Regions from separate parts of the Mesorhizobium sp. M0437 genome, predicted to be linked through region 2. Evidence: predicted binding sites of a transcription regulator. Region 2 holds the regulator's gene; each other region holds the start of a gene.

Region 1 (7,125 bases), on a different contig from region 2:
AGTGTGCAGCGGTTTTGCGATAACGACCATGCATCAAAACAAGAACCTATAGCGCGTCGCATGACGACGGTCGAACGCGACGCGCTTTAGTGCCGGATCGGTATCGGCGGATCGACGGCCGGGCGTCTTTGTTGCGCAATTCCGGACGGAAAACCGTTTCACACTTTTCCTGGAATTGCTCTACGTCAGCGGCGTCCAGCTGCCGTCGGCATTGCGGCAGGCGGTTCCGCGCGCGGTGGCGCCGGCGGTGCCGGTAAACACCGTATGGGTGTATTGCCGGCAGTCCTGCGAGCCGACGCGATAGGGCTGGGCGGCGACCACTTCGCCGCGATGGGCCGAACTGTCGCTCTTCCAAGCCACTTTCTGGCCGCTCGCCGTGTATTCAAGCGCCTTGTATTCCGCCTCGAGCGCGCTGCGCTTCTCGGTCTCGCTCAGGCCGGCGCCGATAGAGCCGCCGACGAGGCCGCCGCCCATGGCGGAGATGATCGTCGTCGCCACCTTGGCGCCGCTGGGGGGCGTCAAGGCCGGCGTCACCGTAACGGCCGGGCCCTTGCCGAGCGTCGTGCAGCCGGAGACGGCGAGCAGGGCGGAAACGAGCGCGACGCGAATCTTCATGCCAATACCGGCTTTCTTGAGCTGGACCGCCGCGCTGTCAGCAGCTGGCGCGGCCATAATGTCGATGTTTGTCGGAAATTTGGCCGCAGCCAGCCACCTGGAAAAGCAATCTGGAAAAGCATTACTGAAGGCTCCGCAATCGAACCATCGCCTTCAATCCACCCATGATGGATCGTTCCAGCGCCAGAGAGCCTCCATACTCGTTGACAAGGTCGGCGACAATGGCAAGTCCGAGCCCGCTGCCCGGTTTTGTCTCGTCGAGCCGCCGGCCGCGCTGCAACACCTCGCGCGCCTTGTCGTCGGGAATGCCGGGGCCGTCATCCTCGATGCTGATCTCGAACAGGTTGGCTGCGCCTTCCGTGCCAGCGCCACCTTTGCTGGAGATTGGCTTGACCGAAACGGCGACCGCGCTCCTTGCCCATTTCATCGCATTGTCGAGCAGATTGCCGAGCAGCTCCTCCAGGTCCTCGCGTTCGCCGGCAAAGACGATGTCGGTGGCCGGCAGCGACAGCGACAGCGCCGTCTGCGGGTTGAGCTTTTGCAGCACCCGAACCATGCGCTGGACCAGCGGCGCCACCGGCGTACGGTAGACGACGCTGTCGCGCTGCGCGGCGACGCGAGCACGTTGCAGATAATGGTCCACTTGCTTTTGCATGGAAGCGGCCTGCTCGGCGATCAGCTGGCCCTTGGCGCCACCCAGCGCCCGTCCCTCGTTGAGCAGCACGGCAAGCGGCGTCTTCAGCGAGTGCGCGAGGTTGCCGACCTGCGTGCGCGACCGCTCGACGATACGCCTGTTGTTCTCGATCAGCGCATTGGTCTCGTTGGCGAGCGGCTCGATCTCGGCCGGGAAACGGCCATCTAGGCGCTGCGCGGTTCCTTCGCGCACCATGGCAAGCGCATTCCTGACCCGGCGCAGCGGCTGCAGGCCGAGCAGGATGGCAATCGCATTGATGGCGATCATGCCGACGCCGAACAGCGACAGATAGGTCAAAAGGCGCCGCTGGAAGGTGGCGATTTCCTGCTCGAGCTCGGTCTGGTTGCCCATGACGCGGAAGCGCGCGGCGCGGTTTTTCGCATCGAGCACGAACTCGCTCTCGAACACCTCCAACTGCTCGCCTTCGATGCCGTCCGCTGAATAGCTGCGCTGGAAGCTGGCATTGAAGGGCACCTCGGCAACGCTTGGCGACGGGATCGCCTTGGTCATCGACGACGAATGGAGATCGCCGTGCACGCCTTCCGAGGCAGGCTCGACCGACCAGTACCAGCCGGAATTCGGTTCCGAGAACCTCAAATCACCAAGGTCGGGGGCGCCGGTCAATTGGCCGCTTTCAGAAACGCCGACCGAGCCGATCAGGTTGAACAGATGCGCCGAAAGCAGGCTGTCGAAACCGCGCTCGCTGGCCTGGCGATAGAGCGTGGTGATCAAGGTGAAGATGACGACCAGAGTGAGGATCGCCCAGACCGTGGAAAAGGCGATGACGCGAAACGCCACCGAACGCGGCCATGACCGCAGCGACGGCGTGTTCGAGACGGCGGGTTTTGTAGGCAGCGGTTCCGCGTTACGCCTCCGGCTTACGCATGCGGTAGCCCATGCCGCGAACAGTTTCGATCATGTCGATGCCCATCTTCTTGCGAAGCCGTCCGACAAAGACCTCGATCGTGTTGGAATCGCGGTCGAAATCCTGGTCGTAGAGATGCTCGACCAGCTCGGTCCGGGACACCACCTCGCCCATGTGGTGCATCAAATAGGCAAGCAAGCGAAATTCGTGCGAGGTCAGCTTCAGCGGCACGCCGTCGACGTCGGCCTTGGAGGCCTTGGTGTCGAGGCGGAGCGGCCCGCAGGTCAGTTCGGACGAAGCGTGCCCGGCAGCACGCCGGATCAAGGCCCGCACCCTGGCCAGGATTTCCTCGATGTGGAAGGGTTTGGTGACGTAGTCGTCGGCGCCGGCGTCGATGCCGGCAACCTTGTCGCTCCAGCGGTCGCGTGCCGTCAGGATCAGCACCGGCATCTTGCGGCCGCCGCGCCGCCATCGCTCGACCACGCTGATGCCGTCCATCTGCGGCAGGCCGATGTCGAGCACCACGGCATCGTAGGGCTCGGTGTCGCCGAGAAAGTGCCCTTCCTCGCCGTCGAAAGCGCGGTCGACGACATAGCCGGCATCGACCAGCGCGTCGCCGATCTGCCGGTTGAGATCCTTGTCATCTTCGACGACGAGTACGCGCATGCGGAAGGCCTGTTGAAGCTGTTCAGATATAGGCCGATTCCGGCAGTCTGGGAAACGGCACGGTTCAGTTCAGCGGAACGACGATCTCCGAGCGACGCGGACGCTGCCCTTCCTTGCCCGGAACCAGCACGACGATGACGCAGACGGGCTGGCCGCCGCGTGTCGACTGCGAGGCCTTGGCCAAGGTGCCGCCATTCTGCTCGGCCACCTGCTGGCCGATCGCATAGCAGTCGGAGGCGGCGAGGACGACCGGTTGGGGCTGCTCGGGCATGACAACGGGGATCGCCATCGCCTGCGACGCAAGCAGACCGGCGGCTGACAGCGCCAGTGCCGCGGTCCGGAAGTGGGAGCGAAGGGTTTTCATGGTCAGCGTTCTAACGCGCCGGTGCTGAACGTGATATGAACGGTGAACGCTCGAATGCATGCCCGCCACACCCCTGAAGCGCGAGATTACCGGATTGCCATTTCGCCGCCCATCCCGCGAAATTGCCAAGTTTAACCTAGCCCTCCGATCCTTCGCCGACAACCGGGCATCGTTTGGCAGTGAAAGGCAATCGCTTCAGGTTTGCCCCGACTTCGATAATCGATCCGGCAACCGAAGGCAGATTCAGGCGAACCGACCGGAAATAAAAACCCGCCTCTGCGGCGGGTCGCTGGCGCCATCAGCACCATAGGCGAATTAGTAGCATAGCTGCCGGCACAAAGCAAGAACAAAATTGCCGGATTGTAAAAAATGCCCGGTGGTCAGCCCTCGTCCTTGATCACGGCGCGGAAGCGCAGCAGCCCGTGATGGGCCGAAAGGTCCTCGTCGTAGCGGGCTTCGGCGAATTCGAGCTTGAGGTAGGCGCGGCGATGTTCGCCGAGCGAGAGAGCCGTATCGCGCAGGCGGGTGCTAACAAGGTCCATGATGTCATTGGTTTCCTTGCTGGCCTCTGATTTCGACCAGACATGCAACGTCAGCAACTGTTCTGCGTCGTTCTCCATTCCCGTTGCCCAATCGTAGACGCTGGTGCGGCCGAAGGTCATGTGGGGGAACGCAACATTTTCCGGCGCACGGTCGAACAATCGTGCGTCGCCCAGTGCCGCCGATAAATCGGGATCGTCATTCACTGCCTCGAATATGGCCTTCTGCAATTCGACGGCCGGCGCGGTCATCGTCTTTCCCTTCGTCCGTCGCGTCGACCTCCCGGCTGCGTAGCTGCGTTGCATGAAGGCATCCCGCCAAAGCGCGAATCAGCGCGTCTCATGCGGATTATGAACCTTCATGATCTCGGCAATAAGCCCTGCTCCTGGAATGCGCGACGCCCCGGCCGTCCGCGCCACGGACCCTTGAGGGTGATGCCAACCTGCGCGAAGTCATTTGGCATGCAGGAGTTCGAAAAAAGGATGCTATGACGATGTCTGGTTTCCAGACATTCGAGGTCGTTTTTCGTGCGCGAGCCGTCGCTGCTGCCTGTCTTCGGAAAGCTTGGGGCCAAGGCGCCGCCGGTCGCGATTGCGGCGTCGACCATGTCGATGACCGTCAAGAGTCTGGTCAACCACACTCGGGAGGTGCTCTCGGCGTACGGTAGCCTGGCCCTGAAGCTGTCCGTCGTTTTGTGGACGGTGCTTGTCGTGGCGGCAGTATTCTTCATCGCCCAGGCCTGATCGAGCGACATTCATTGATTGGGCGGAAACGAAAGGACCCAAGATGGCAAAGCGCTACGCGCTCCGTATGGAACATCCTCACAGCTGGACCGTCTTCGACGTCTTCACCGGCCAGCCGGTCGAGCTCAAGCAGCAACTCACGGCCAGTTTGAACACGCGCGATGCGGACGCGATGGTCGACCGGCTGAACGGTCGCGACGTCAAGCGGCGAGCGAAGGCGGACCGGAAGCCTGACAAAGCGTCTTGTGGACGGATCGCGACGGACTAGCGAAAATCGGCCGCAGTCAGCACATATATGCTCCTGCGGGTGCGGGCATAGGCATTCCTGGCGACATCGTGGATCGAGTTGGAAGCCGTGTCGAAGGCTGCCAGGTAGGTAGCTTCTGAGGCCGCCGTTCCCGGCTGCATCTTGGAGATGGCATCGGTTGCGACAGAGAAGGAAATCTGGAACATCCCGTCATGGCCGACGAAGCGGATGCGTTTGCTTGCCTCGTCGTAGCTGCGGCTGGGATTGGGAAATGTCAGGCTCATGATTTCGCCTCCGTCGATGCAGATACGGCCTTCTTGACTGCCCGTGACGCCCGCTTCTTCTTTGGTGCGACCGGATTCAGAGCTTCCGCCGCGCGGTCCGCCTCTTCCTTGGCCAGTCGCAATTCCCTCAGCCTTGCCGTTTTGATGCTCCTCGCCTTGGCTTCCGAGAGATATTCGGCAGTTGCTTTGTTCCGCTCCGCCGTCTTCTTTTGATTTTCCATGAAGCGGGCCTGAGCTTTTTCCATGATGTTCTGATTGCCTTCGGCCATCGGTAAAATCTCCCTTGCAGCGAAAGTCGTGAATGTGAATTCACCATAAAATAGGTGTTCAAAGATAGAAATTCAATTTCATTAATATTCGGCAAGGCCCGAACACCAGGGGATAACCAGGCAAGATAATACGTTCAATATTTCATGTGCCCTATGAATATTTTTTGGCGCTCCTATCAATCGAGTGCCAGGGCGCCTATAGAGAGGGGCGGCCGCCTAAGCTGGCCCCAGAAAGAGTCCCCATGAAATTCCGGCCACTCCACGATCGCGTCGTCATTCGGCGCGCCGAAAGCGACACCAAATCCAAGGGCGGCATCATCATCCCCGACAATGCCAAAGAAAAACCGCAGGAAGGCGAAGTGATCGCTGTCGGGCCGGGCGCGCGGGACGAAAGCGGCGCGCTGATCCCGCTCGACGTCAAGGCCGGCGACCTCATTCTGTTCGGCAAATGGTCCGGCACCGAGGTCAAGATAGACGGCGAGGACCTTCTGATCATGAAGGAGGCCGATATCATGGGCATCATCGAAAAAAGCGAGACGGGCATCATCGACAAGACCGTGGCTGCCAAGAAGGCCGCCTGATTGGAAGGCCGCGCGCCCTCCCGCGCGCGCGCAAAGGACGCTCCGAGCTTTGATTCAGGCGCTGCAAGCGCCTTGCCACGACAACCGAACTGGAAAAGATCATGTCTGCCAAGGAAATCAAATTCTCCACCGACGCGCGTGACCGCATGCTGCGCGGCGTCGAAATCCTCAACAACGCCGTCAAGGTGACGCTCGGCCCCAAAGGCCGCAACGTCATTATCGACAAGGCCTACGGCGCGCCGCGCGTCACCAAGGACGGGGTGGCCGTGGCAAAGGAAATCGAGCTTTCCGACAAGTTCGAAAACATGGGCGCGCAGATGGTGCGCGAAGTGGCCTCGAAGACCAACGACCTTGCCGGCGACGGCACCACCACCGCCACGGTGCTTGCCGCTTCCATCCTGCGCGAGGGCGCCAAATTCGTTGCCGCCGGCATGAACCCGATGGACCTCAAGCGCGGCATCGATCTTGCCGTCAGCGCCGTCGTCAAGGAAATCCAGGCGCGCGCCAAGAAGGTCAAGTCCTCAGCAGAGATCGCGCAGGTCGGCACCATTGCCGCCAATGGCGACACCAGCGTCGGCGCCATGATCGCCAAGGCGATGGACAAGGTCGGCAATGACGGCGTCATCACCGTCGAGGAGGCCAAGACCGCCGAAACGGAGCTCGACGTCGTCGAAGGCATGCAGTTCGACCGCGGCTATCTCTCGCCCTATTTCGTCACCAATGCCGAGAAGATGCGTGCCGAGCTGGAAGACCCTTACGTCCTCATCCACGAAAAGAAGCTCGGCAATCTGCAGGCACTGCTGCCCATCCTCGAAGCCGTGGTGCAAAGCGGCAGGCCGCTGCTGATCATCTCCGAGGACGTCGAGGGCGAAGCGCTGGCAACGCTGGTCGTCAACAAGCTGCGCGGCGGACTCAAGGTAGCGGCCGTCAAGGCGCCTGGCTTCGGTGACCGCCGCAAGGCGATGCTGGAAGACATCGCCGTGCTCACCGCCGGACAGATGATTTCCGAGGATCTCGGCATCAAGCTGGAGAACATCACCATAGACATGCTCGGCCGCGCCAAGCGCGTGCTGATCGAGAAGGACACCACCACGATCATCGACGGCGCCGGCGAGAAGACCACCATCCAGGCGCGCGTCCAGCAGATCAAGGGGCAGATCGAGGAAACCACGTCCGACTATGACAAGGAGAAGCTGCAGGAACGTCTCGCCAAGCTGGCGGGCGGCGTTGCCGTCATCCGCGTCGGCGGCGCGACCG
Region 2 (7,125 bases):
GCAGATCGAGCCCGAGCACGCCCGAATAGAACCGTTCCGCGGCAGCAAGGTCGGTCACGTAGAGTGCTGATTCCAGGATTGCGGAAGGAGTCACAGGATCGCCAATCTCATCAATATTGGACCGCAGCTAAGCCACCGCCATTTGCTGCAAGCTGACCAGGCGCTGAATGCCTTTCTTGGCGAGCCCCATCAGCGCCGCGAACTGCTCTTCCGAGAACGGCTCGCCCTCGGCCGTGCCTTGGATCTCGACGATGCCGCCCTTGCCGGTCATGACGAAATTGGCGTCGGTGCCGGCCGAGGAATCCTCGATGTAGTCGAGGTCGATGACCGGCTGGCCATCATGGATTCCGCAGGAGATTGCCGCAACGTGATCCTTCAGCACCTTGCTCAGGCTCGCCATCTGGCGGGCTTCCATCCAGCGCAGGCAGTCGTAGAGCGCCACCCAGCCGCCGGTGATCGAAGCGGTGCGCGTGCCGCCGTCGGCCTGGATCACGTCGCAGTCGACGGTGATCTGCTGCTCGCCGAGCGCCTGCAGATTGACCACGGCGCGCAGGGAGCGGCCGATCAGCCGCTGGATTTCCAGCGTGCGGCCGCCTTGTTTGCCGGACGAAGCCTCGCGGCGCATGCGCTCGCCGGTCGAACGCGGCAGCATGCCGTATTCCGCCGTCACCCAGCCCTTGCCGGAGTTGCGCATCCAGCCCGGCACCTTTTCCTCCAGGCTGGCCGTACACAGCACATGCGTGTCGCCGAACTTCACCAGGCACGAGCCTTCCGCATGCTTGGAGACGCCGCGCTCGAAGGAGATGGGGCGCATTTCGTCGAATTGGCGTTTGGAAGGGCGCATTCAGGCTTCTTTCTTTCTTCGGAATCTTGGCCGGGGAATCTTGGCCGGCTTGTAGCCGCACGGGGCGTGACGCGCAAAGGAAAATGGACCGGTTGCGCCGACACCGCGGAAGTCTATATCTTCGGGGCGGAGGTTTTGGCTCGAAATGACAAAGGCAGTCGATCCCGGTTTGCAGTCGCACGTGCTCCCCTCGCACGCGCTGCAATCGCCCGCGCTTCAATCGCTCGACATGCGTTCGCGCGACATCTTCCGGCGCATCGTCGATTCCTATTTGAGGGATGGCGAGCCGGTCGGTTCGCGCAGCCTGTCGCGCATCCTGCCGTCGTCGCTGTCGCCGGCCACCATCCGCAACGTGATGAGCGACCTTGAGCATCTCGGCCTGATCTATGCGCCGCACATTTCGGCTGGCCGGCTGCCGACCCAGGCAGGCCTGCGCTTCTTCGTCGATGCTTTCATGGAACTTGGTGACCTCTCCGACGAGGAGCGCCGCACCATCGAGGCCCAGGTGCGCGCCTCCGGCTCGGGCGCGACGCTGGAGCATATGCTGACCGAGGCCAGCCAGATGCTGTCCGGCATGTCGCGCGGCGCCGGCCTCGTGCTCGCCGCCAAGAATGAGGCGGCGCTTAAGCACATCGAATTCATCCAGCTCGAGCCGACCAAGGCGCTGGCCGTGCTGGTCTCGCAGAACGGCGACGTCGAAAATCGCGTCATCGATCTGCCCGCCGGCATCACCATCTCGCAATTGCACGAAGCCTCTAACTTCCTCAACGCCCATATCCGCGGTCGCACCCTGGCCGAGGCGCGGGTCGAGATCGCCCGCATCAAGGAAGAGACCAGGGCGGCCCTCGACACGCTGTCGCAGGATCTGGTCGAGAAGGGCCTGGCGGTCTGGGCAGGCGCTGAAAGCGGCGTGCCTGGGCGGCTTATCGTGCGCGGTCGCGCCAATCTCCTGGAAAACGTCACTGCCCAGGCCGACATAGAATTGCTGCGGCATCTGTTTGAGGATCTGGAGACGCAGGATGGGCTGATCCAGCTTCTCGACCTCGCCGAGGCAGGCCCAGGCGTGCGCATATTCATCGGTTCGGAAAACAAGCTGTTTTCGCTGTCTGGCTCCTCGCTGGTGGTGGCACCCTATCGCGACAAGGACGCGCGTGTCGTCGGTGCGCTCGGCGTCATCGGGCCGACGCGGCTGAATTATGCGCGCATAGTACCGATGGTCGACTATACGGCGCAGCTGATTTCGCGCATGCTGAGCTAGGAGCCGCCGCGGCCTGCCGCAAGGAGGAGAAAAGAATGGCGCTGGAATCGTTCAAGGCCCAGATCAGTCTGCTGCTCGAAGAAATGATCAACCAGCCAGAGGATCAGCACGAGGTACAAGAGCAGTTGCGCGAGAAGCTGCAAGAGATGCGGGCGATGGGTTTACCGCTGCCGGCCGATCTGGTCGCGCTGGAAAAGCGCCTCGACGACGACTTTTACGCCTCTGGCAACTGAACGGGTTCGGCTTCAAATCCTCGTGTGCTGGACGGCCGCTTGGAACGATCAATACCTGATGCCGTTTGCCCCTGTTCGAGGCGAATCCCGGAGGACGTTGATGATCCGATCTGGCGGCTTTGCGGCCTTGGCCGCTGCCCTCCTTGTTGCGACACCGGCAGCCGCCCAGCAGGCGGATCAGAATGTGCTCAAAGGCGAAGCCGCGTTTGGCGATTGGCACGCCGACAGGCCTGGCGTCCGACGCCTGATTGGGCCGCGAGACATGCCGGCAGCCGACCCCGCCCAATCCGCTTCGAACGGCGCCGGCGTGGCGGAACGGCCCGAAAGCGCCAAGCCAGAATTGCCGTCGGGCTTTTCGGCTGAAATGATCGCATCCGGCATCGTCAATCCACGTGTCGTGCGCGTCGCTCCGAATGGCGACCTGTTTGTTGCCAACAGCCATGCCGACCAAATACGCGTCTATCGTCTCGCCGAGGGCAGCGCCAGGCCCATCGAGAAAGCGATCTTCGCCAAGGGGCTCAATTATCCCTACGGCATCGCCTTCTATCCGCCAGGAGACAAACCGCAATGGGTTTATGTCGCGAACAGCGACAGCATCGTCCGCTTCCCCTATCGCGATGGCGACCTGAAGACATCCGGCAAACCAGAAACCATTGTCGCCAAAATCCCGTCGGGTGGTCACACGACCCGCGACATCGCCTTCTCGCAGGACGGCAAAACGCTTTATTTGTCGGTTGGCTCCGCCTCGAACGTCGCCGAGGATATAGGCAAGGAGCCGGATAGCGGCCTCGACGCCTGGGCCAAATCAAAGCCGCTCGGGGCGGCCTGGGGCTCCGATGACGGCCGTGCCGATGTGCTCGCCTTTGACCCGGATGGGAAAAATCCGCGAACTGTCGCCACCGGCCTGCGCAACTGTACGGGCATGACCGTGCAGCCCGCCACCGGCGCATTGTGGTGCGTCGTCAATGAGCGCGACGAACTCGGCGACAATGTGCCGTTCGAATTTGCAACGGCGGTCAAGGACGGCGGATTCTATGGTTGGCCTTGGTACTACATCGGCAATAACGAGGATCCGCGCCATCAGGGCGAGCGGCCAGACCTCGCCGGCAAGGCCACTGTCCCCGATGTATTGATGCAGGCGCATTCGGCGCCGATGAATATAGCCTTCTACGACGGCAAGAACTTCCCGGCGGATTATCAGGGTGACGCCTTCGTCGCCATGCATGGTTCGTGGAACCGTGGCGCCAGGACCGGTTACAAGCTGGTGAGGCTCAAATTCAGGGATGGCAAGCCGACAGGCGAATATGAGGACTTCATGACCGGCTTCGTCATCTCGAACGACGCCGTCTGGGGCCGCCCGGTCGGTGTCGCGATGGCCAAGGACGGCTCCCTGATCGTCACAGAGGACGGTAACGGCACCATCTGGCGCGTTACCTACGAAGACGGCCGCTCCTGAACGGCGGTGTCGCCTGCTGCGCTGGCGCAATCGAATCCGGCCCGAGGGAATTCACCCAACTTCAACATTGTGCGACAAGCGCCAATCATGACACTCACCGGGTTCCTCGCCTATAGTGCTGCCCTCGGCATCGCCGCGGCCATCCCCGGCCCAGGCGTCACCGCGCTTGTTGCGCGTGCTCTGGGTTCCGGCTTCCACTCGTCGCTGGCCATGTCGTTCGGGCTGATGCTCGGCGACCTGACCTATCTCACTGCCGTGGTGCTCGGCCTGGCTTTCGTCGCACAGACTTTCGGCATGGTCTTCCTGGCCATCAAATGGCTGGGCGTCGCCTACCTCGCCTTTCTTGGCTGGCGTTTCTGGACGAGCGGCATCACGCCCGAAACGGTGGAGGCGAAGAAAGGCAAGGGCGGCTTGGCATCCAGCTTTGTAGTCGGCCTTGCCGTCACGCTCGGCAATCCGAAGACGATGATCTTCTATCTTGCCATCACCCCGACCATCGTCGATCTGAAGACGATCACGCTGGCCGATTACGGTATCCTCGTCGCGCTCACCATCGTCGTCCTGCTCGTCGTGCTGGTGCCCTATCTGGCGCTGGCGGCCAAGGCGCGCTGGTTCCTGAAGTCGCCGCGGGCGCTGAGGGCACTCAACCGCACCGCCGCCGGCTTTATGGTCGGCGCGGCGGCGGCAATTGCCGCCCGCCAATAGATCTCTTTCGCCAATCCGCCCAACGATTGCCACGCCTTGCAAAGGCGGGGGTACTCAGCACGAACTTCACTCGGATATTTTTCGATCGACAGCCTATCTTGCGCGGTGGATGGCTCTATCCTATGCCCGCGCGACTCTTGCCGCTTTACCTCTGGGAGGAAATCAATGAACAAGCCCGCCACCCCCACACACGTGCCCGGCCGCGGCCGCATCTACAATTCGATCACCGAGACGATCGGTGACACGCCGCTGGTGCGGCTTGATAAATTCGCCAGGGAGAAGGGTGTCGTCGCCAATCTGCTGGCCAAGCTCGAATTCTTCAACCCGATCGCCTCGGTCAAGGACCGCATCGGCGTGTCGATGATCGAGGCATTGGAGGCTTCCGGCAGGATTACGCCCGGCAAGACCACCCTGATCGAGCCGACCTCGGGCAATACCGGCATCGCGCTCGCCTTTGCCGCCGCTGCCAAGGGCTACAAGCTGATCCTGACCATGCCGGAAACCATGTCCGTCGAACGCCGCAAGATGCTGGCTCTGCTCGGTGCCGAACTGGTGCTGACCGAAGGGCCGAAAGGCATGAAGGGCGCCATCGCCAAGGCGGACGAGCTGGCGGCAACGCTGCCCGACGCTGTCATTCCGCAGCAATTCGAAAACCCGGCCAATCCGGAAATCCATCGCCGCACCACGGCCGAGGAAATCTGGAACGACACCCATGGCGAAGTCGATATCTTCGTTGCCGGCATCGGGACCGGCGGCACCATCACCGGCGTCGGCCAGGTGCTGAAGAAGCGCAGGCCCTCGGTGCATGTCGTCGCCGTCGAACCGGAAGCCTCGCCGGTGCTGTCGGGCGGCCAGCCAGGCCCGCACAAGATCCAGGGCATTGGCGCCGGCTTCGCGCCAAAAATCCTCGACACGACGATCTATGACGAGATCGTCAAGGTCTCGAACGAGGATTCGGTTGCCAATGCACGGCTCGTCGCTCGGCTCGAAGGTGTGCCGGTCGGCATCTCGTCGGGGGCCGCCCTGCAAGCGGCGATCGTCGTCGGCTCGCGGCCCGAGAACAAGGGCAAGAACCTCGTCGTCGTCATCCCCTCCTTCGCCGAGCGCTATCTCTCGACGATCCTGTTCGAGGGATTGGGCGCTTAGACACGAGCGTTTTTGACCGGTCAGTAGCGATCCTTCGCGATGCCCTCCGACATCAAATACTCAGTATCACGCGTCGGCGTGGACCGCTGAAAAACCACCTGTGGCGGGCGTCGTTCGCTTGAGCGGCGGGTCACTTCCGTATCAATCGTCGCTGCCCGGCAGGTGGAGGACTTTATGTACAAGCTCTATACGCGTGCCAATACCGGCGGCTTTGTCGTCGAGGCGGCGCTCGCTTTGGCGGGCGTGCCTTTCGACCAGATCGACGTTCCGAAGGGCCGACCCGACCAGGCCTTTTTAGATATCAGCCCCTTGAACCAGGTGCCGGTCCTGATCTTGCCGGACGGACGCTCGATGACCGAATCGGCGGCGATCTGCATCCTGCTGGCCGAGCGCCACCCCGAAGCAGGACTGGCGCCCGCAGCAAGTTCGGCTGACCGTGCCGACTTCCTGCGCTGGATGTTTTTCATGTCCTCCGTCATCTATTCGGCTGACCTGCGGTTCTTCTACGCTCATCGCTACACGACCGATCCCCGGGGCGTGGACGCTGTCAAACAGGCGGCGGTCTCGGAAATGGATCGCAGCCTCGCCATTCTCGATGCCGCCCTCGACGGCCGCGACTGGCTGGCCGGCGACCAACTCTCGCTGGCCGACATCTATCTCGTCATGCTGGTGGCCTGGCATCCGGAGGTCGCGAAGGTTCCAACCGCTTGGCCGAACATCGAACGCCTGTGGGCCAATTTGCGGGAACATCGGGTGATGAAGAGGCTGAATGCTTCCCACGACATGTGGCCGGCCTAAGCACTCCGCCTTGTCTCAGTGTCTTTCCGCGCGGCCGAGCCCTGCCCGTCGTTCCTGCAGGAACCGGCGCACGGCCGGATCTCGTTCGAGGCCGATAGCCCGGTCATAGGCCTCGCTCGCTTGTGGAACTTTGCCGAGTCTGGCCAGCAGGCCCGCGCGGGCGGCCCAGTAAGGTTGATAGTCATACAGCCGCTTGTCGCCGCTGAGTTGATCAAGCGCGCCCAATCCTTCTGAAGCACCTTCGGCCTCGGCAATCGCCACCGCACGGTTGATCGACACCACCGGCGAGCCGGCAATCACCGACAGCGCGTCGTAGAGCTCCTTGATCGCGACCCAGTCGGTACAACCGGTCAGCCGCCGTGTCGTATGGGCGGATTGCACGGCGGCCTCGAGCTGGTAGCGGCCGACAACACCCTCGGCGGCCGCGCGCCCGAGCAGCGCCTCCGCTTCATCGATCAGGGTATCGTCCCACAATGCAAGATCCTGCTCGGCCAGCGGCACATAGTCACCCGCCGCATTGCGCCGGGCTGCACGCCGCGCCTCGGCGAACAGCATCAGCGCCAGCAGGCCGAGTGCTTCCGGCTCATCCGGCATCAGCGAGGCGATCAAACGGCCGAGCCAGATGCCTTCGGTCGCGAGATTGCGGCGCCGCGTTTCGGTGCCGGCCGGGTCGGACCAACCTTCG
Region 3 (7,125 bases), on a different contig from region 2:
TGCGCTGGTTCGGTACCGGCCTGATCGGCCCGGTTCCGGTGCCGGCGATCATCTTCGCGATTGCCGCGATCCTTTGCCATATCGTGCTGCGCTACACACGTTACGGCCGCGCGGTCTATGCCGTCGGCGGCAATGCCGAGGCGGCACGACTCTCCGGCCTGCGTGTCGACCGCATCCTGATCTCGGTCTACATCATCGTCGGCTTCTTCGCCGGCCTTGCCGCCTTCGTTTTGTCGGCGCGGCTCAACTCCTCCGAAGCCGTCGCCGGCATCGGCTACGAGCTGACGGTGATCTCGGCGGTCGTCATCGGCGGCACCTCGCTGTTCGGCGGCATCGGCAGCGTCGGCGGCACGGTGGTCGGTGCAGGACTGATCGGCGTCTTGCAGAACGGGCTGCAGTTCAACAACGTCTCGTCCTACACGCAAAGCATCGTCATCGGCCTGATCCTCATCCTCGCCGTGGCCTTCGACCGCTGGCTGAAATCGCGGGTAAGGCGGTGATACAGGTGCCATGCCTATCCAGGTCGGCGGGTCAGCACCCCCCTCTGTCCTGCCGGCCATCTCCCCCTCAAGGGGGGAGATTGGACGTCGCTCCAGCTTTCGCCAATCTCTAAAGAAGGGAGAATTTTCGGCGAAGCTGCCAATCTCCCCCCTTGAGGGGGAGATGTCCGGCAGGACAGAGGGGGGTGTTCAAGCGCAGCATAGAGAAGATGGGCAAGGTTCGCGCTGAGGAATAGAAGTAGTGAATCACTATCCCGTACCTCCCCGTAACCGCGGCAATGCGCACAAGATGCGCAAGGCCATGACGGATGCCGAGCTGAAGCTCTGGAATGAGGTCAGGGCGCATCGACTCATGGGGCTGGCATTTCGGCGGCAGATGCCAATTGCAGGCCATATTGTCGATTTTGCCTGCCCGGACAAAAAGCTGATTGTCGAACTGGATGGCTCCCAGCATGCCCGGGCCGATGCCTCAATATCGGACGCTACCAGAAGCGCACGGCTTGAAGCGCTGGGCTGGACTATCCTGCGGTTCTGGAACGACGACGTCATTCGCGATATCGACAATGTCTGCCAGCACATAGTCATGGTGGCCGGCGCGGATGTGCGCTGAACTCAGCCGTGCAGGGCCGGCGGGACAGCACCTCTCTGTCTTGCCGGACATCTCCGCTCAAAAGGGGCAGGTTTCTGAGGCGAGGTGCCAATGACCCAAATAAGAACCATGACCGAACAGGACGTTCCGGCGGTGTCGCGGCTGCTTGGAGGGTCCTGGCGACACACCTATTCGCCGATCCTGGGTGCCGAGACCACGGCTCGGCTGTCGGATGAGAGGCACGCGCCGGAGCGGTTGGCGGCCGAGCTCAGGGACGACAGCAAGATGTCCTTCGTCGCTGAGCGGGCTGACGGCTCGCTCGCCGGTTATGCGATGGCCGCGATGGACGACAAAGGCGAGGTCATGCTCGAGCGGCTCCATATAGACAAAAGCGAGTACGGCACCGGCCTTGCCGCCGACCTGCTGCATGCCGTTCTTGCCGCGCATGCGGGTATTCCCAGCATCGCCCTGGAAGTGATCGGGGGCAACGACCGCGCAATCGCCTTCTATCGCACGCACGGCTTCGAGGTCGTCGAGCGCCGGCCGGCTGCACACGGGGTGGGCGGCCATGCCTCGCTGATCATGCGCCGGCTGCTACCGATGGCTTAGTAGGCGAAAGCGGCTGAGCGCGTAATCTCCCCCCTCGAGGGGGAGATGGCCGGCAGGCCAGAGGGGGTAGCCGCGCGTGAGGCGCCAACTTTCTCTTTCGTCCAACATGGCGTCGCGCCAGGACGTACCGACCCCCTCTGTCGCCTTCGGCGACATCTCCCCCTCAAGGGACCCTCAAGGGGGGAGATTGGCGACTTCTCCAACCGCTCAGGCTGGGGCGTTGACGCGCTGTGCGCGCGTTGCCCAATCGGCAACCGTCGCGCCAGCAACGCTCTCGCCGGCAACCATCCCGTTCGTCTGCGGCGCAAGCAGGCCGTTGCGGCGGGCGAAGGCAACGAAGGTGGCGCGCGCCGTCTCGGCGTCGATCTCTCCTTCCAGTGCTGCACGGCACGCTTTTGCGGCGATGTCATGCGCGGCCGTCCGGCTCGTTGCCGGCCACTCAGCCAAAAGTGCATAAGCCTCAGCCGCGCTTTCTATCTTCGTCGGCGTACCGAGGCCGGTGAGGATGGTAACCGGCTTGTCGAACGAAGCACGATCGATGACACTCTCCTTTCCTGGCTCAATCGGCTCCTTGCGGAACTCAACCGCGCGGGCGCTTCGATCCGCCTGCAGGACGGCGTCGATCGGCGAATGCAATACGGCTTGCATGCCCGGCCGCGGCAGCAGCCGATGCACCTTGACCAGCGCCTCGAGCCAGGCCGCCACGCCCAGCGGCGGATGTTCGCGCCCGTAGAGCCACGCCTTTGCCTTGGCGAGCGGGTATCCCGCCTCTTCGGCGAAATCGGTTTCCGACCAACGCAGCAGGCGCAGGCATTCGCGCATCCGCGCCGCGATCATTTGCGCTCCTCCGTGCCGGCCCCCACGCGTTGAGCCGACAGAAACATCAGCGTGTAGGCCGCCTTGCGGCGGTCCCAGCCGGCCGACTCGGCCATATCCAGCAAGCCGTCGACCAAAGGCGCCAGCGCCGCCCTGCAGTCGGCTTCATAGTTGAAATCGTTTTTCGGGCGGGTCGGCGCCGCGATCTTTCCAAAACTGTCCATCATATCCATGGCAACACCTGCTCAGCATTAGTCCCGGACCGGCAAGACCGTGCCCGCTTTTGGCGGACACGGTCCATCTGCCGTTTCGAAGTCGCGCTTTGGAAGCCTGGCCTTAGAAGTCCATGCCGCCACCGCCGGGCATGGCCGGCGCGGCAGCTTCCTTCTTCGGCTTCTCGGCCACCATCGCCTCGGTCGTCACCAGCAGGCCGGCAACAGAGGCGGCACCCTGCAGGGCAGTGCGCACGACCTTGGCCGGGTCGATGACGCCTTGACTGTAGAGGTCGCCGAACTCGTTGGTCTGCGCGTTCCAGCCATAGCCGAACTCGCCCGTCTCGCGCAGCTTGCCGACGATGATCGAACCTTCGGCGCCGGCATTCTCGGCGATCTGGCGCACCGGCGCTTCGATGGCGCGACGCACGATGTCGACACCGGTCTTCTGATCGGGATTGTCGACGACGACATTATCGAGCGCCTTCGCCGCTCTCAACAGCGCCACGCCGCCGCCGGGCAGGATGCCCTCCTCAACCGCCGCGCGTGTGGCGTGCATGGCGTCGTCGACGCGATCCTTGCGCTCCTTGACCTCGATCTCGGTCGAGCCGCCGACACGGATGACGGCGACGCCGCCGGCGAGCTTGGCCAACCGCTCCTGCAGCTTTTCGCGGTCGTAGTCGGAGGTGGTTTCCTCGATCTGCGCCTTGATCTGGCTGATGCGCGCATGGATTTCATCCTTGCGGCCGGCGCCGTCGACGATGGTGGTGTTCTCCTTCTCGATCAGCACCTTCTTGGCGCGGCCGAGCATCTCCAGTGTGACGTTCTCGAGCTTGATGCCGAGGTCCTCCGAGATCGCCGTGCCGCCGGTCAGGATGGCAATATCCTCCAGCATGGCCTTGCGGCGATCGCCGAAGCCCGGTGCCTTGACGGCCGCGACCTTCAGGCCGCCGCGCAGCTTGTTGACGACCAGCGTCGCCAGCGCCTCGCCCTCGACGTCCTCGGCGATGATCAACAGCGGCTTGCCGGATTGCACGGCGGCTTCGAGCACAGGAAGCATGGCCTGCAGGTTGGACAGCTTCTTCTCGTGGATCAGCACATAGGGTTCTTCGAGTTCGACGCGCATCTTATCCTGATTGGTGATGAAATAGGGCGAGAGGTAGCCACGGTCGAACTGCATGCCTTCGACCACTTCCAACTCGGTCTCAGCGGTCTTCGCTTCCTCGACAGTGATGACACCCTCATTGCCAACCTTTTCCATCGCCTCTGCGAGGAAGCGGCCGATCTCGGCATCGCCATTGGCAGAGATGGCGCCGACCTGAGCGATTTCGTCGTTCCTGGTCACCTTGCGGGCATTGGATTTCAGGTCGGCGACCACGGCGTCGACCGCCTTGTCGATGCCGCGCTTCAAATCCATCGGGTTCATGCCGGCAGCGACCGCCTTGGCCCCTTCCCTGACAATGGCCTGAGCAAGAATCGTCGCGGTCGTGGTGCCATCGCCTGCGGTGTCGCTGGTCTTCGAAGCAACTTCGCGGACCATCTGAGCGCCCATGTTCTCGAACTTGTCCTCGAGCTCGATCTCTTTTGCCACCGTCACGCCGTCCTTGGTGATGCGCGGCGCGCCGAACGATTTGTCGAAGACAACGTTGCGGCCCTTGGGACCAAGCGTCACCTTCACCGCATTGGCAAGCATATCGACACCGCGTAACATCTTCTCGCGGGCTTCGGTATGAAATTTCACATCTTTGGCAGCCATTGGAACACTCCTCGATAGGCAGCTTTTCGTTGACTGGAATGCTTGTTCAGGCCCCGCTCAGGCAGCCTTCTTCATCTCGCCCGTGGCTTCGATCACGCCCAGCACGTCGCTCTCTTTCATGATGAGCAGATCCTCGCCATTGAGCTTGATCTCGGTGCCGGACCATTTGCCGAACAAAATGCGGTCGCCGACCTTGACGTCGAGCGGCTGCAATTGGCCGCTGTCGTCGCGCGCGCCCGGACCGGCGGCAATGACCTCGCCCTCCTGCGGCTTCTCCTTGGCGGTGTCGGGGATGATGATGCCGCCCGCGGTCTTTTCGTCGACCTCGATGCGGCGGACCAGGATGCGGTCATGCAATGGACGGAACGCCATGTCGTTCTCCTCTCGGGACAAACAGATTTTCGAACATCCTCCTGACCGGACCGGCAATATCGGCCCGGCACGGGGTGCGCGATCTCTTCTTCAGGCATCGCGCGCATACGAACTAGTCGCGCTTTTTTCAGCTTTCAAGAGGATCATGCAAAAATTTTAGCACTCGACACCTGAGAGTGCCAATACGCTGTAATTGTTCGCACATTCGCCGTTTCCGGCGCGATGACCCGGCCGGATTTCCAAATCTGTCCGTCTCCTGAGCCGCTTGCCGGCGGCTGGAACCTATGTGGAAGGCGAGGCGTTTTGCAGACCGAGGTTCATTGGGAAAGGAAGGATTGCATGACCAGCAGGGACTTTCAGCTCCAGATGCAAGGGTTTGGCCTCACCACGGCGGAGATCCACTACCGTCTGCCCGATCATCGAAGCCTGCTTCAGCTCTATATCTGGCAGGAATACGATATCGCCCCTGATTTCCCGACGCTGAAGCATTTCCTCGATTTCTGGGAGCGCGAGATCGAAGGCCCGCTACATTCGGTGCGCGTGGCTCATCACCGTCTGATCCAACCGTCCGAATGGCGGGCCGTAAACGGCATTATCACCGTCCACTGAGGAGCAAGCCGATCTGCCGCCAGACAGCAAACAAAGTGCCTCCGAAGCGGGGGAAAGAGGTAGCTGACTCTCCCCCACTTGTTTTGGATCTCACAATATCGGAGGGCGTCCGGACTAGCCGGCGTGGTCGACAGGCTTGCGGGCGAGCAATCCAGCCTTGCGCGCCGCCCTGACGAAGGCCTTGCGCGCATCACGCGCGGTGCGCCAGCCGTCGAGCGCGTCGCGGCAGGTCCGATAGGCGGCGCGCCAGCTCCGGCCGCGTGCACGGTCCGGCCACTGCTGGCGCATGCATTCGATGGCTTCCCAACTGCTGGCGACCTTGCGCTCGCTCGATTGGAATTTCAACGTGATCGGCTCGGCGAAGCGGACGTCGTCCATCACTTCCTCCTTGTTTTCTGATCGTCTTCTTGTTTGAGCAAGCAACGTTACGCTGGCGGCACCGGCGGCCGGCCGGCGCCGCTGAAGGACATGGTTCGTCCCTTTGCGCGGTTCAAGAGCATCGCGGCAACAGCCGGTTATTCCTCCTCGTCCGGCCCTTGCAGCAGTTCGATCAGCGTCGCTACCCTTGCCGTCGGCAGCGGTCGGCCCTCGTTCACCAGCGCCTCGTCGGCGGCGATCCAGGCCAGGGCCTCGCGCAATTCCTGGACCGTCCCGTCCGTCGCCGCAATGTCGGCGATCACGGCTTCGTCGACCGGGCCCAGCACAGAAATGATCTCGTCGCGTGTCATGGTCAGCTCCATCTGCGAGTGCCGGGAACGGGCCCGGCAACACAAGAAATCTGGGTCTTGACCTGCTGCAGACAATAACCGGCCGGGGAAGTCAGCGTTGGCAATTGAAACCAGACAGGCAATCTCGTGCCGGACATCTCCCCACTTGTGGCGAGATTGGCAGCCCCGCCGAACCGACCGAAAACCGGCCCAAAAACCGGCAACGCGAGAGCCACCGGGGTCTTGACTTGCGGCGGACAATAACCAGATCGAAGGCACCGGTCGCCGAAATGGGGCCGGCGGAACCAGGGAGCGCCAGCTCTTTGGCGCCCCTCGTATCTATGTTGCTCGATGGAGGATGTAGCTATGAGAACCGCATTCGACTTTTCCCCGCTCTATCGGTCGAGCATCGGCTTCGACCGCGTCTTCAACCTGCTGGAAAATGCTCCGCAGGCCTTCGACGCCTGGCCGCCCTATGACATCGCGCGCAGCGGCGAGAACAACTACCGCGTCACCATCGCCGTAGCCGGGTTTTCCGAGGACGACCTCGAAATCACTCATGAACCCAACCTCCTCATTGTCTCCGGCCAGCACAAGGAGCCGGACAACGCGGAGTATCTGCATCATGGCCTCGCCACACGGCCCTTTACCCGCCGTTTCGAGCTTGCCGATCACGTCAAGGTCGCAGGCGCCTCGCTCGACAACGGCCTGCTCAGCATCGATCTGGTACGTGAGGTGCCAGAGGAGATGAAGCCTCGGCGCATCGCCATCGCGACCGATGTCGCCTCGCCGAAGATCGGGTCGAAGGTCGCGCAGGGCGAAGCAAACAAGCAGGCTGCCTGAATGCACCAGTCGAGAAAGGAGACTATGCAATGGCTATTCGTGATCTCATTCCGTGGGGCCGGGAGAACAATCAGCCCCCCAGCCTGTTCCGCAACGGCGACGGCGATCCCTT
Region 4 (7,125 bases), on a different contig from region 2:
TGGGTGTAAGCCGCGTTTGCCTTGGCGGTCGGGAAAATCATGCGCACTCGCCTGTCGGTTGCGTCGGGACGGCGCTCGATCCAGCCGCCCTCCTCCATGCGATCGACAAGACGCGAGACGCTGATCGGCTCGATTTCGAGAAGCTCGGCAAGCCGCGCCTGCGCGACACCCGCCTCCTTGGCGACGCGGACCAGAAGCCGCCATTGCGCCGAAGAAAGGCCGAAACCACTGGCGCGCGCTTCGAAGCGCTTGCGCATCAGGCGCTGTACGTCGTGGATCAAAAAGCCCAATCTGTCGATGCCGTCGGAAACCATGAGCGACATATATAATAAGCGTGCTCATAATTCAAGGAGCCGGATTGTGCCAGAAGCCGGCGAGTGTGCATGGCAGTCGGTGCAGGGCGATCGTAGTTAGCAATTTATTACGCCGGGCGCTTGTAACGCGAAGCGATGCGGTTCTCGAGCGGCGCCCCGGATGAGCTGAGCCTGGATGCAGCGCTTGTGACGGCGCCCTCGGGCGAACGCTTCTTCAGCATATCGGCGTGCTACATCGGCCCCCTCGACGAAGGCCAGCAAATCATTCAACCTCTGAGAGAGTATGGCACGCCAGTTGAGCGCCGGATTGCTCCTGTCCCCTGGTCCTGCAGCAGGTTGGCGGCGCCATCTCGCGAGTACCGATGGACGGAACGCCCTACGCCAACAGAGATGCACTTTACGATTGCTTCCCGATATCGATCTGGGACAATCCGTCTGACGACGAAACGCACATCCGATGGGCGCGCGACCTGTGGAATGCAATGAGACCGTTCTCGACCGGCGGCGTCTATGCGAATAATCTCGGCGAAGAGGGCACTGATCGGGTTCTGGCGGCTTACGGCGAGAATTATCCGAGGTTGGCCGCACTAAAGAACAAGTATGATCCCACCAATTTCTTTCGCTTGAACCAAAACATTAAGCCTGCGACCTGAGCGACCGCCCCGGGCCGATGCTCGAAATTCTGCGGCGCTGCTACAGCTCCAAATTCCAGTTCTGGCCGACCAGATCCTTGCCGAAGGAATGGTGGCGCTCCTCGTTGGTCAATTTAAAGCCCGCAGCCTCATAGATGTGGCGAGCGGCGGCGAGCACGCCGTTGGTCCACAGCGTCAGTGTCGTGTAACCCGTGGCGCGGCAAAAGCCGATACATTCCTCGACCAGCCGCTTGCCGATGCCGAGGCCGCGCGCCGACGGCTCGACATAGAGCAGGCGCAACTTCGCCACCGCGTCCGACTGGCGCACGACGAAGACCGAGCCGACGACCTCGCCTTGCCGCTCGGCGATCCAGCTGCGTTCCCATTTCGGATCGAAGGATTTGACGAATGCGCCGAGGATTTCGGCGACCAGCGCTTCATAGGTTTCGTCCCAGCCATATTCCTGCGCGTAGAGCAGGCCCTGGCGATGGATAATCCAGCCGATGTCGCCGATTTGCAGAGGCCGCAGCATATAGGGAATTTTGGGCTCGGTGCTTCCGCCCAGCAGACGCTGCACCATCTGCATGGCCCTGACCAGCCTGTCCTGTTCGGCAACCGAAAGTCGGTCGAGCAATGCCGCGACCTGGTCGTGCGAACCCTGGTTCAGCGGCGCGAAGGCCTGCCGCCCGGCCTTGGTCAGCGCGATCGACGAGCGCCGCGCATCCGCCTCGATCGTGGCGCGCTCGACCAGATCACGCTCCTCGAACTTCTTCAGCAGCCGGCTGAGATAACCGGCATCGAGGCCGAGATCGCGCGCAAGGTCGGTGGCGGTCAGGCCATCGCGATGCGCCAGCTCATAGAGCACCCGCGCCTCGGTCAGCGAGAAGGTGCTTTTCAGCAGCCCTTCGTCGAGCAGCCCGATCTGGCGGGTGTAGAAGCGGTTGAAGGCCCGCACCGCGTCGATCAGTTCCTTGCCTGGGTGATGATGAATGGTCATGGCATCCTCCTCCCCGCAAGATCAGCGATTTAGTTGACTTGGTCAAGTATCCGTTTGAAGCAATTGTTCCTGATGATGCCCACCGGGCGCCTTGACTCGCGCGAGTTGCCAGCCTATTTCAGCGCCACGTTAGCACTCCCCCAAGATGAGTGCTAACCACATGTCCGGCGCCGCCGGACGGAGGAACTGTTCTCACCATTCTCATCGAGGAATAAAAAATGGCAAAGTCGAAGTTCCGCCCGCTTCATGACCGCGTGGTCGTTCGTCGGGTCGAATCCGAATCCAAGACCGCGGGCGGGATCATCATCCCCGATACGGCTAAGGAAAAGCCGCAGGAAGGCGAGATCATCGCCGTCGGTTCCGGCGCCCGCGACGAAGCCGGCAAGCTCGTCCCGCTGGACGTCAAGGCCGGCGACCGCATCCTGTTCGGCAAGTGGTCGGGCACCGAAGTCAAGCTCAATGGCGAAGACCTTCTGATCATGAAGGAATCCGACATCATGGGCATCATCGGCTGAATATCGGCCTCACCCTCGTTTAAATCTTCGGGCTCAATCCAAGCCCCTGCCAGGAGCTAAAAATGGCTGCCAAAGACGTAAAATTCTCCCGCGACGCTCGTGAGCGCATGCTGCGCGGCGTCAACATCCTCGCCGACGCGGTGAAGGTCACGCTCGGCCCCAAGGGCCGCAACGTCGTCATCGACAAGTCGTTCGGCGCACCGCGCATCACCAAGGACGGCGTCACCGTCGCCAAGGAAATCGAGCTTGAAGACAAGTTCGAGAACATGGGCGCGCAGATGGTTCGCGAAGTTGCTTCGAAGACCAACGACATCGCCGGCGACGGCACTACGACCGCGACCGTTCTGGCACAGTCGATCGTCCAGGAAGGCCACAAGGCGGTTGCCGCCGGCATGAACCCGATGGACCTCAAGCGCGGCATCGACCTCGCCGTCGCCGACGTCGTCGCAACGCTGATCAAGAACGCCAAGAAGATCAAGACCTCGGAAGAGGTTGCCCAGGTCGGCACCATCGCCGGCAATGGCGACGTTTCGGTCGGCTCGATGATCGCGGAAGCGATGCAGAAGGTCGGCAATGAGGGCGTCATCACGGTCGAGGAAGCCAAGACCGCCGAGACCGAGCTCGAAGTCGTCGAAGGCATGCAGTTCGACCGCGGCTATCTCTCGCCCTACTTCGTCACCAACGCCGAAAAGATGGTTGCGGATCTGGAAGACGCCTACATCCTGCTCCACGAGAAGAAGCTCTCCAACCTGCAAGCCATGCTGCCGATCCTCGAGGCTGTCGTGCAGACTTCGAAGCCGCTGGTCATCATCTCCGAGGACGTCGAAGGCGAGGCCCTGGCCACGCTGGTCGTCAACAAGCTGCGTGGCGGCCTGAAGATCGCTGCCGTCAAGGCGCCGGGCTTCGGTGATCGCCGCAAGGCCATGCTGGAAGACATCGCCATCCTCACCGGTGGCCAGGTCATTTCCGAAGACCTCGGCATCAAGCTCGAGAATGTCGGCCTCAACATGCTCGGCCGCGCCAAGAAGGTGTCGATCTCCAAGGAGAACACCACCATCGTCGACGGCGCCGGCAAGAAGGCCGAGATCCAGGGCCGCGTCGCCCAGATCAAGCAGCAGATCGAGGAGACCACCTCGGACTACGACAAGGAGAAGCTGCAGGAACGTCTCGCCAAGCTGGCGGGCGGCGTTGCCGTCATCCGCGTCGGCGGTGCGACCGAAGTGGAAGTCAAGGAAAAGAAGGACCGCGTCGATGACGCCCTCAACGCGACCCGCGCGGCCGTCGAAGAAGGCATCGTTCCCGGCGGCGGCGTCGCACTGCTGCGCGCTTCGCTGAGCATCAAGGCAACCGGCGCCAACTCCGACCAGACCGCGGGCATCAGCATCGTGCGTCGCGCGCTGCAGGCTCCGGCCCGTCAGATCGCGGCCAACGCCGGTGCGGAAGCATCGATCGTTGCCGGCAAGATCCTTGAGAACAAGGGCGCGACCTTCGGTTACAACGCCCAGACCGGCGAATATGGCGACATGATCGCCATGGGGATCGTCGATCCGGTCAAGGTTGTGCGCACAGCCCTGCAGGACGCGGCCTCGGTCGCCGGCCTGCTGGTCACCACCGAAGCCATGATCGCGGAGGCTCCGAAGAAGGAGTCGGCTGGCGGCGGCATGCCTGGCGGCATGGGCGGCGGCGGCATGGGCGGCATGGGCGGCATGGACTTCTAATCCAGCCAATCTCGCAAGCTTACGGAAAGGGCGGCAGCGATGCCGCCCTTTTTCGTTGATGTGGCGGAAATTGAGAGGCCGTCCGATCCCAAGTAAGCAGGCGCGTATCCCGCAGGACGCGTCTGTTCGGCTACCATGCCGTTGCTTCCAGGCGTCGCGGCGGCGCAGAACATGAATCGTCGAGCTGCAGCCTTGGCCCTTTTGGCGGAACGCCGCGCCGCCTTCGATGCGATGAAGGCATAAACGTCAATGCACCGCGGCAGCGGCACTCTTGGCCGGCAATGCCCCCTCAATCAGCGCCGCGACCTCATCGGCTACCGCCAGCACCGGGGCGCGGTCGTGGGTGGCGCGTGCGATCACCATCAGTCCTTCAAGCGATGATTCGACCAGCAATGCCAGCGCGTGCGCGCGTCGCTCGGGCACCCCTGCCCTGACGAAGGCCGCCCTGAGCAAGCCTATCCATTGCTCGAAGGCGGACCGGCACAATTCGGCCAGTTCCGGCATGTCGATCGGCGAGTCCAAGACCACGGGCGCGATCGGGCAACCGAGCGTGAACCGATTGTCTTCCAGCATGCGCGCGACCGACTGGTAGATGTGGTGGACGGCCACCGCCGGGTCCTTTTCGGCCGCAAGGGCCTCGCCCAGCCTTTTCGAGACGTCCTCGACGCTGTCGCGCGTCACCTCGATGACCAGCTGGTCCTTGCCGCCCGGAAAATGAAAATAGAGCGAGCCTCTCGGCGCGCCTGAGGCGCTCAATATGTCGTTGAGCGAAGTGCCGTGATAGCCGCGCTGCCGAAGCAGGCGCCCCGTGGTCTCGAGTATGCGGGTACGGGTGTCGTTCGCCATGTCAACCTCTGTCAGGAGTGAGCATTATAGGCCTTGCCTCGAATATGACAACCGGTCTACATAATATGTAGATCAGTCTACATATCGAGAGGCAAATGCGCAGTTATCGTCTTGAAGGAACCTGCGGGACCAAGTGCCTGGTGATGCGCGACGAGGCGCAGCCGACGCCGAAGCCGCACGAGATCGTCGTGCGTGTCCGCGCCGCTTCGCTCAACCGCCGCGACACGATGATCCTCAACGGCAGCTATCCACTGGCGCCGCGCCAAGGGGTCGTTCCGCTGAGCGATGGTGCCGGCGAAGTCGTTGCGGTCGGCGAGGCCGTCACCCGCTTTGCGGTCGGCGACCGCGTCACCGGCAGTTATTTTGCGCGCTGGATCGATGGCCGCATCAATGCCGGTCTGATCGACCAGCTTGGCTGCACGCTGGACGGGATGCTGGCCGAATACGCCGTGCTCGACGAGCAATGGGCGGTGCGGCTTCCCGATCATCTCGACTGGCATCAAGCGGCGACACTAACCTGCGCCGGCCTGACCGCCTGGAATGCCGTGACGGCGGCCGAAATGCCGAAGCCCGGCCAATGGGTTCTTGTCATCGGTTCAGGTGGCGTCGCGCTATTTGCGCTGCAATTCGCCAAGCTGCTCGGCTGCCGTGTCGTGGCAGTCAGCTCGCGCAACGAGAAGCTGGACCGGCTGCGGGCGCTGGGCGCCGACCTCGTCGTCTCGACCGCCGACATGCCGGAATGGGGTGCTGCGGTGCGCGAGCAGACCGGCGGCATCGACCTCGTCGTCGAGACCGGCGGCCCGCCGACCTTCGCGCAATCGATGATCGCCTGCGCGCTTTACGGGCGCATCGTGCTTCTCACCGTACAGGATGCGAAAGGCGGGACGGTGCAGATCCCCGGCCCGGTCTACCAGCGCAGCCTCGCCACCATCAGCCGCCTGTTCGTCGGCAATCGCACCAATCTCGAAGCCATGCTGCGCGCCATCTCGGTGCATCGCCTCAGGCCTGTCATCGACAAGGTGTTCGCCTTCGACGAGGCCAACGACGCCTACCGCTATTTCCAGCAAGGCGACGTCTTCGGGAAAGTGGTCGTCAACGGCGCCTGACTGGTCCGCCCCAAAATCTGATCGACCCTCAAATCAAAGGAGAGACACAATGACCATTCGTGAAGCAAAGGCCCAATGGCAGGGATCGTTGAAGGAAGGTTCGGGCCGGCTGAAGCTCGGCAGCGGCGTCTTCGAAGGCGCCTACTCGTTCCCGTCGCGTTTCGAGAACGGTCCCGGCACCAACCCCGAGGAATTGATTGGGGCGGCGCATGCCGGCTGCTTCTCGATGGCGCTGAGCACCGTCCTCGGCCGCGAAGGTTACACTCCCGCACGCATCCACACGATCGCCAAAGCGCATCTCGGCGCCACCGCGGCCGGACCGACGCTGACCCGCATCGAGCTGGAGACCGAGGCAAGCGTCGCCGGGTTGGCGGCGGGGGAGTTCGAGCGGCTGGCGCAGACGGCCAAGGAGAGCTGCCTCGTGTCGCGGGCGCTGGCCGGCGTCGCAGTGATCACGCTCAAGGCCCGCCTCATCGAAACCGCTACCGATCACTGAAGGGAAGGAATATCCAATGACACAGGAACTCGTCATCGACGTCGCCGCCGCCAAACGCTCCGCCGAAACGGCCGAGATCATGCGGCGCTACAACGACGTCTTCCAGCGCCACGACCCGTCGGCGCTCGACGATCTGGTGGCGGAAGATTGCGTGATCGAGAACACCACGCCGGCCCCGGACGGCGCCCGCCGCATCGGCAAGGGCGCCTGCGTCGAACTGTGGTCGGCGATCGCAACCGGACCCGGCACGCGCTTCGACATTGAAGAAACTTTCGTCGCCGGTGATCGGGCGACGATCCGCTGGCGCTACTGGATGGCCGACGGCAATTCGCTACGCGGCGTCAACCTGATGCGCGTGGCGGACGGGCAGATTGTCGAGGCCATGGGCTATGTGAAGGGATAGATTTGCGCTGCCCGCGACCTTCCTGTCTACCGGTCCGCCAGCGCCAGTTTGGCGCCGAGCATGACAAAGGCTCCGGCGAAGGTACGGCGCATCCAGGT

The links. The regulator HrcA, encoded in region 2, represses chaperone genes, less so after heat shock. The targets are predictions, from matches to a motif close to GTTAGCACTCNCNNNNNGNGAGTGCTAAC.
Region 1: NKI72_RS14995 (co-chaperone GroES) is a predicted target of HrcA. The motif match lies at 5,451-5,479, and genes of this name have one in related genera.
Region 3: NKI72_RS13785 (co-chaperone GroES) is a predicted target of HrcA. The motif match lies at 5,010-5,038, and genes of this name have one in related genera.
Region 4: groES (co-chaperone GroES) is a predicted target of HrcA. The motif match lies at 2,072-2,100, and genes of this name have one in related genera.

The regions. Positions count from the first base shown of each region.
Region 1 covers NZ_JAMYRK010000020.1:9,499-16,623, forward strand. Annotated here, with positions in the region: gene NKI72_RS14950 (RT0821/Lpp0805 family surface protein) at 181-615, opposite strand; gene NKI72_RS14955 (ATP-binding protein) at 737-2,164, opposite strand; gene NKI72_RS14960 (response regulator transcription factor) at 2,175-2,840, opposite strand; gene NKI72_RS14965 (hypothetical protein) at 2,905-3,204, opposite strand; gene NKI72_RS14970 (DUF3168 domain-containing protein) at 3,585-3,995, opposite strand; gene NKI72_RS14975 (hypothetical protein) at 4,272-4,487, shown strand; gene NKI72_RS14980 (hypothetical protein) at 4,531-4,755, shown strand; gene NKI72_RS14985 (DUF1488 family protein) at 4,752-5,018, opposite strand; gene NKI72_RS14990 (hypothetical protein) at 5,015-5,287, opposite strand; gene NKI72_RS14995 (co-chaperone GroES) at 5,530-5,868, shown strand; gene groL (chaperonin GroEL) at 5,970-7,125, shown strand, end outside.
Region 2 covers NZ_JAMYRK010000029.1:61,162-68,286, reverse strand. Annotated here, with positions in the region: gene NKI72_RS19290 (VOC family protein) at 1-94, opposite strand, end outside; gene rph (ribonuclease PH) at 128-844, opposite strand; gene hrcA (heat-inducible transcriptional repressor HrcA) at 990-2,102, shown strand; gene NKI72_RS19275 (hypothetical protein) at 2,138-2,335, shown strand; gene NKI72_RS19270 (PQQ-dependent sugar dehydrogenase) at 2,436-3,791, shown strand; gene NKI72_RS19265 (LysE family translocator) at 3,879-4,496, shown strand; gene cysK (cysteine synthase A) at 4,662-5,642, shown strand; gene NKI72_RS19255 (glutathione S-transferase family protein) at 5,817-6,440, shown strand; gene NKI72_RS19250 (RNA polymerase sigma factor) at 6,456-7,125, opposite strand, start outside.
Region 3 covers NZ_JAMYRK010000018.1:8,739-15,863, forward strand. Annotated here, with positions in the region: gene NKI72_RS13755 (ABC transporter permease) at 1-500, shown strand, start outside; gene NKI72_RS13760 (endonuclease domain-containing protein) at 742-1,110, shown strand; gene NKI72_RS13765 (GNAT family N-acetyltransferase) at 1,201-1,698, shown strand; gene NKI72_RS35455 (DUF982 domain-containing protein) at 1,906-2,535, opposite strand; gene NKI72_RS13775 (hypothetical protein) at 2,532-2,747, opposite strand; gene groL (chaperonin GroEL) at 2,851-4,482, opposite strand; gene NKI72_RS13785 (co-chaperone GroES) at 4,540-4,854, opposite strand; gene NKI72_RS13790 (usg protein) at 5,194-5,463, shown strand; gene NKI72_RS13795 (DUF982 domain-containing protein) at 5,578-5,841, opposite strand; gene NKI72_RS13800 (hypothetical protein) at 5,979-6,191, opposite strand; gene NKI72_RS13805 (Hsp20 family protein) at 6,537-7,013, shown strand; gene NKI72_RS13810 (Hsp20/alpha crystallin family protein) at 7,043-7,125, shown strand, end outside.
Region 4 covers NZ_JAMYRK010000007.1:87,476-94,600, reverse strand. Annotated here, with positions in the region: gene NKI72_RS07145 (MarR family winged helix-turn-helix transcriptional regulator) at 1-314, opposite strand, end outside; gene NKI72_RS07140 (BBE domain-containing protein) at 677-967, shown strand; gene NKI72_RS07135 (bifunctional helix-turn-helix transcriptional regulator/GNAT family N-acetyltransferase) at 1,008-1,943, opposite strand; gene groES (co-chaperone GroES) at 2,162-2,458, shown strand; gene groL (chaperonin GroEL) at 2,521-4,176, shown strand; gene NKI72_RS07120 (TetR/AcrR family transcriptional regulator) at 4,423-5,022, opposite strand; gene NKI72_RS07115 (zinc-dependent alcohol dehydrogenase family protein) at 5,118-6,128, shown strand; gene NKI72_RS07110 (OsmC family protein) at 6,178-6,624, shown strand; gene NKI72_RS07105 (nuclear transport factor 2 family protein) at 6,641-7,027, shown strand; gene NKI72_RS07100 (LysE family translocator) at 7,054-7,125, opposite strand, start outside.